2 regions of the Paenibacillus sp. OAE614 genome follow, and region 1 is predicted to be linked to the other one. Evidence: riboswitches for the same ligand, from Rfam matches in the RefSeq annotation. Region 1 holds a riboswitch; the other holds the start of a gene.
The links. A riboswitch is a leader RNA that binds a small molecule or an ion and turns the genes downstream of it on or off. The one in region 1 is predicted to bind cyclic di-AMP.
Positions count from the first base shown of each region.

Region 2: another riboswitch for cyclic di-AMP. It lies ahead of ABIE48_RS31125 (C40 family peptidase); the one in region 1 lies ahead of ABIE48_RS06795 (C40 family peptidase).

Region 1 is NZ_JBEPOD010000001.1:1,383,955-1,387,370, forward strand. Features, by position in the region: gene ABIE48_RS06790 (YdhK family protein) at 227-793, shown strand; cyclic di-AMP (ydaO/yuaA leader) riboswitch at 1,272-1,403, shown strand; gene ABIE48_RS06795 (C40 family peptidase) at 1,408-1,878, shown strand; gene ABIE48_RS06800 (multicopper oxidase family protein) at 1,949-3,416, opposite strand, start outside.
Region 2 is NZ_JBEPOD010000001.1:6,792,389-6,795,804, forward strand. Features, by position in the region: gene ABIE48_RS31115 (M1 family metallopeptidase) at 1-531, shown strand, start outside; gene ABIE48_RS31120 (hypothetical protein) at 542-1,384, shown strand; cyclic di-AMP (ydaO/yuaA leader) riboswitch at 1,658-1,795, shown strand; gene ABIE48_RS31125 (C40 family peptidase) at 1,800-2,267, shown strand; cyclic di-AMP (ydaO/yuaA leader) riboswitch at 2,645-2,784, shown strand; gene ABIE48_RS31130 (C40 family peptidase) at 2,788-3,279, shown strand.

The DNA of each region.
Region 1 (3,416 bases):
GATAACAACAATCGGGATCCAGGTTCACGTTTGCAGAAATGGATAGAAAAGCAAATATTACATGAATTATGTCTTCACTAAACTCTGCCTGCAGCAGAGTTTTTTGGTTTTAACAATAACCAATAAGTCCGGGAAACCTTCACAAGTTCTTCATAAGTTTTAGGTAGAATGTTTGGGAGCTGAGGATTCAATCCAAATAAAAATATGCAAAGGTGTGTGACAAACTGTGAAAAAAGTATTCATTTTTATTAGCCTTGCAGCAATCCTGGTGCTAAGTGCGTGTGGAAACAAGGATAACGCAAACAATAATACGAACATGGACATGGGCAGCGACCATTCAAATATGGGGGATATGGACAGCATGAATCATTCCGGTTCTGGTGAGGTTCCTGCAGGGTTAAAAGAAGCTCAAAATTCCACATATAAAGTTGGAGATGAGGTTGTGATCCATGCCAAGCATATGGAAGGCATGGATGGAGCCAAGGCTAAAGTGGTCGGTGCCTATGACACGGTGGCTTATGCTGTAACGTATACTCCAACCACTGGAGGTGAACCCGTTCCCAATCACAAGTGGATTATCCAGGAGGAAATAAAGGATGCGGGTAGTGAGCCCTTGCAACCAGGAACTAAGGTGACCATTGAGGCTGATCATATGGAAGGTATGAAAGGCGCAGAGGGCACCATTGACTCTGCTGAAAAAACAACGGTGTATATGGTTGACTACACGCCAACTACGGGAGGAAACCCCATTAGGAATCATCAATGGGTAGTCGAAAGTGAGCTTTCTAAATAGAGTTTTTTTAGCAAGTGAATGATGTTGAGTGGCACAAGACGGTGAATTCCTTTCTCCTTATGCACGTTATATGACTGATACTGTAAATATTGGACATGGGCAGCGTTATGACGTGTTATCGACAAGCTCAATGAAGATCGTGGTTCGACTGTGTACTGACGGATAAATAGCTTTAGCCGATCTTGCAATGCCAGATCGGTTTTTTTGTTTGGCGTCCATATGATTATTTGCCTTGGTTTTTCTGTTGCTCGGAATCAATCCTTTACAAAATTGTTATTTTTTCTTGCTTAACATGTTCCGTTACCAAGACAAGGACCTCGATTTCGGGAATAGAAATCGACAAACTTTACTCAGCTTCGCTGAACTTCCATTAAATCCAACAAATATCAGTGAAAAAGTTACGGTTAATGGGAATCTATTAATTAGGCATTGACAAAAAATCTGATTATATACTACATTATGTAGGGTTACATTTTTTTAATAATTATTGCCGAATTTCTTGATACTGAAAACGGGGGAACCATTTTTGGGTGAAATATTCTCATTGAAGAATAGAGGGAACCTTCTACCGAACCCTTAGCTAACTCCGTAGGCATCGGAAGGAGAACTACATAGTGAAGAAAGTAATTTTGTCATTGATAGGTGCGGCCATTGTTTTTTCAGCAAGTGCAACCAGTTCCTTTGCCAGCTCCGTTAAACTCGAAAGTGAGGTGGATAAGGTCGTAGGCACTCCTTATCAGTGGGGCGGCACAACAGTGGCTGGTTTTGACTGTTCCGGTTTTATTTTATACATATTTGATAAATTCAATTTAGATTTACCCCGCACATCTAAAACACAGGCTCAAGTCGGAACTCCAGTAGATCGTGAAAACCTTAGAGCAGGAGACCTGGTATTCTTTAATACGGACGGTACGGGAATATCTCACGCGGGTATTTATATCGGCAATAATGAGTTTGCACACTCTTCAAGCAGTAAAGGCGTTACCATTAGCAAATTATCGGATTCATATTATAAAAATCGGTATGTTACAGCACGCCGCGTCTTGAGTCAACAAAGTTACCTGAAAATGATCAGCGAAATTTGATCTAGTCGAGATAAGCCACCTAAATCAAAAATGAAAGCACCGGCTGAAGTCAGCCGGTGCGTTTTGTTGTTTATTCAGGTACGTTGTTCACATTGGGATCAGGCGTATAATTATTTTGATAATCATCATACATCACATCAGTTACCATTCCAGCGGACGCGTGGTGTAAATCGTGGCAATGGAACATCCATTCACCGGGGTTGTCAGCTTCAAAGGCAACTTCATACGTTTCGCCAGGTTTGACGTTCAGCGTGTCTTTCATGATCGGAGATCCTTGAACTGGCTTGCCATTCTTGCTCAAGACTTGGAAGAAATGGCCGTGTAGGTGCATCGGGTGATCGTCCATTTTGGATTGATTTACAAAGGTCACCTTTACCTTATCTCCTCTTTTTACTTTGATTGTATCCGTATCCGGAAAAACCTTTCCATTGATCGTGTAAACCATTTCTCCATTTCTCATTTCGGTATTCAGATTCATTGTCACGTCTTCATCAAAGGTTTGATCCAAAGAAAATGCGGACGCAGACATGCTTCCGTACTCCTCCAGATCAAAATCGGGAAGTTCTTTGGATGCATCGGAAGGGTCGGGTTTCGCATTGGAACCTTCGTATTGAATCATGGCTCTCATATTTTGTGCTCGACTATCCTTAGCGTGTTCTTCAAGTAACCAGATTCCGGGATGATCTGTGTTAAATTCAATGTCATATCGTTCACCGGGAGCAATCGAGACGAATTGATCCTTGATCACAGCCGGGTCATTCACGGGCTGCCCGTCGGATGCAACAACCTTAAAAGAATGACCGTGTAAATGCATCCGGTGCGTGATGTAGCCGGCGTTAATCAACCGAAGTTTTACTTTTTCACCCTCTTTAGCGGTAAGCTTATCGATCGCATCACCTGTTTTTCCGTTGATCGTATAAAGGTCATACATACTCATATCATGTCCTGCCATTTTCATCCCACCGTTATCCATGTTCATATCTCCAGAACTCATCCATTCATCGAGCACAAGGGTGTAATCGCGGTCAGCTGTATCTTGGGGATCTTCGACAACAAGAGAACCATACAAGCCTTTGTCCACTTGATTCACACTGTCTTGATGTGAGTGGTACCAATAAGTACCCGGTACGGTGGCTTTAAATTCATAGGTGAAGGTCTTTCCGGGTTCGACAGCATCTTGTGTGACTCCTGGAATTCCGTCCATGTTGTTGGGAACCGGATAGCCGTGCCAATGGATGGAGACAGGCTGCTTGAGGTTATTTTTCAAGTTTATTTTGACCGTATCCCCAACCTTTACCCGGACTTGTGGACCGGGAACCGAGTTATTAAATGTCCATACGGGAATGGTTTTTCCCTTTTCCACTTCAAGATTACTTTCCTTTGCGGTTATGGTGAATCCTTTACCATTCACAACAGGTGTTGCTGTTGTTAATTTAACGGATGTAGCGGATTCACTCGAGTTGGAAGTAGAGTTTGAACCCATATTCATTTTTGAATGATCCATTCCGTTCATATTGCTTACTTTCGAGCAGCCAGCC
Region 2 (3,416 bases), 5.4 Mb from region 1:
GAGACGCTGACCGGCGCCCAGACCATGAAGAAAATCATGTCCACCTATGCGAAGAAATACCGTTTCGAACATCCTGCCACGGCTGATTTTCAAAAGGTGGTCGAGCAGGTAACCAGCAAGTCGTGGCAGACCTTCTTCGATCAATATGTATACGGCAGCCAAATGGCCGATTTTTCGGTCGACGAAATTACGGTGCGCAAGGATAAGGATTCGGCGCAGCCCCGGTACGATTCTTTGGTGAAGGTCAGCAAAAAGGGCGGCGATCTGCCGCAGGTGCCGATTCTGTTCACGTTTACGGACGGGCATCAGATCAAAAAGGTTTGGGACGTAAAAAACGCCAGCACCCAGTTCAAGCTGACATACAGCTCCCCGCTGGCCTGGGCCATGATCGATCCCGGCTATACGATCGTGCTGGAAAACAAACATGTGAACAACTACCTGAAGGCGGACATGGATCATAAAGTGCTCCTCCGCTGGAACGTAAGCATTACCAAGCTGATTGAAACCCTGCTTGGAAGTCTGTCCTGGTGAGGTGAGAGCAGTGAAATCCTATATTGTTAACGGTTGGAAAAGCGTCAAAGACCAATTTTATGTCATGATCATCATGTTCCTGTACCAGCTGCTCTGGGGCTACTTCCTGTACCGTCTGATCGATTCGGCGGTTGTGCCGCTGCTGATGCGGTATCCCGATCCCCCGCCGACCGAACTCAGCCAGGTCCTCTATTATGTGGAGGGACAAATGAGCTTGACCCAAAGCAGCACCGTGCATACCTATCTGTGGGTTCTCCTGGGAATGGTCGCCCTCCGCATGCTGCTGACCCCTTTTATCCACGCGGGCATCTTCTACGGCCTGCACCGGGAGCATCAGGGGGAACGCGGACTGTTTTTCTTCCAGGGTATGAAGCTGCACGGCAAAACGGTGTTTCTTTTTCACCTGATCGAATGGGTGCTTATCGCCGCTCCGTTATACTGGATGATCCCGAAGATGTATCCAATCCTGCTCAGCGCGATCCAAAACCATGCCCAGCTGCTTCACTGCATCCCGTACATTGCAGTCTGGCTTCTGTACTGCTACATCGTCCATCAGATGATTCTGTTCATGCAGTTTGGCAAAACCGGTGGAACCAGCATGTTCTCCTCGCTCTGGATCTGCCTGCGAAGCGCGCTGCCGGTCATCGGCATATCCGTTCTGCTGGGCGCGGTCAGCCTGCTCTTGTATGGCATTACCAGCAGTGTCTCTCTGATCTGGGCAGGGCTTGCCACTCTGATTATCCAGCAGGGCTATCATATGGTCAGCTGTATCTTTAAATTATGGAATATCTCCTCCCAATATGATTTGTGGCATCAGCAAATGAACCGTACGAAAAAAAATATTTCGGAATAGTTAAAATTTTGTCATCACTTTAATCCGCTGATAAAAGAAGAACCCCGTCTCTTTCTGTTGAAAAGAGGCGGGGTTTTTGTTGTAAAATGATTGTTAACCATTTGCCAAAGTATAAATCCTCTGTTAAAATAATCCGAGTACGAACTTAGTAACAACTTTGTAATCTTTGCTGTAACGATTTTGACTTTGCTGTAACTGATTTCATCATTTGTCCGTTCATTTGATTGGTATGTAGGATTATAGGTAACTTGTCAGCATGTCCATTTCCGGTGCAATCATCACGAGCCGAATTCCCAGGCACCAGGAAGCGGGGGATCCAATTTTGGGTGAATTGATCTCGCTACAGAGGGATCATAGGGGACCTTCTACCGAATCCTTAAGCTAACCTCGCAGGCATTGGAAGGGGTTTATTTTTTTGAAGAAGAAGTTGGCAGCCGCAGCGCTGGGCCTTACACTTGCGTTCTCCATGGGCACCGGCAGCGTATTTGCGGATTCATCTCTGAATCACATCGTTAACAACACGATCGGCGTTTCTTACAAAACCGGCGGGACAACTACGAACGGCTTCGATTGCTCCGGTTTTACCCGTTACGTGTACCAAAAGCTGGGGTTAACCCTCCCGCGTCAATCCGCTGCGCAGTATAAAACAGGTACCGCTGTTTCCAAAAGCCAGCTGAGAGCAGGAGACCTGGTTTTCTTTAACACCCTAGGCGCAGGCGTTTCCCATGTCGGCATTTACATCGGCAACGGAAAATTCGCGCACGCGTCCTCTTCGAAAGGCGTTACCATCAGCAAACTGAGCCAAAGCTACTACGCCAACCGCTACGTTGGCGCCAAACGGGTCATGAGTACGGCCAAATACCAAGCTGCGGTTTACAATTGATTATCTCTCGAAAACAATGCATATCCAGAACAACCCGCGCCGCTGATTTTTGCCGAAATCGCCCCGCGGGTTTGTTGTTACTTATTAGACGTAAGAACCACCGAAAAGGTAACAGCATTTCAAAAAAATTTTTTAAACGAGTAAATCCACGATTTTCTCCTGTTTTTTCCACCCTTGTCATTTCTTTTACCCACTCGTCCAACAAATAAACATCATTTCCTATAAATTTTCCTACAAATCTTCTTTTTCTGTTAGAAACAATTGCCAAAGTCCGATTCCTTTGTTACAATAGTCCCAGCGATAGTAACAACTTTGTAATCTTTACCTGACACAAAGTTGCGAACGAATAAGAAGTAACAGGGAATTATACATAGTGTAAAAAGTTCATGCCGAATTTCCTCACACTAAGGAAAGCGGGGGAACCAGTTATGGGTGAATTGATCTTGCTCCAGAGGGATCATAGGGGGCCTTCTACCGAATCCTTAAGCTAACCTCGCAGGCGCCGGAAGGGGTATTTTACTTGAAGAAGAAGCTTGCAGCAGCAGTCATGAGTTTCGCCATTGTGCTCACGGTCGGCACAGGAAGCGCTTTCGCAGATTCCAAGATGGATAAAGTGATCGACAGCGCGATCGGAACCAAGTACAGAACGGGCGGAACCACAACAAGCGGATTTGACTGCTCGGGATTTACAATGTACGTATTTGATCAATTGGGCATCGATCTGCCCCATCAGTCTGGTTCCCAGTTCAGCATGGGTTCGGCCGTATCCCGCAGTGATCTGAGAGCAGGCGACTTGGTATTCTTTAATACATCGGGAGCCGGAGTATCCCATGTCGGAATTTACGTCGGCGACGGAAAATTCGCACATGCCTCCACTTCTCGCGGTGTGATCATCAGCTCTCTGAGCGACAGCTACTACGTCAACCGCTACGTTGGCGCCAAACGAATCATGAGTACGGATAAATACAAAACCGCCGCCGTCGATTCCGAGGACGTAGATGACGTCCAGTAATGCAGGTAAAGCAAGGGTACGAGATCCCGTAGAATGAGATTTTTGCCGAAATCTCCTTTTGCGGGATTTTTTGCGGACAGAAATGGGTAACCTTTCCATCCCCGCCCGCTACTCCTCATTTACCCCGCTATTCCGAA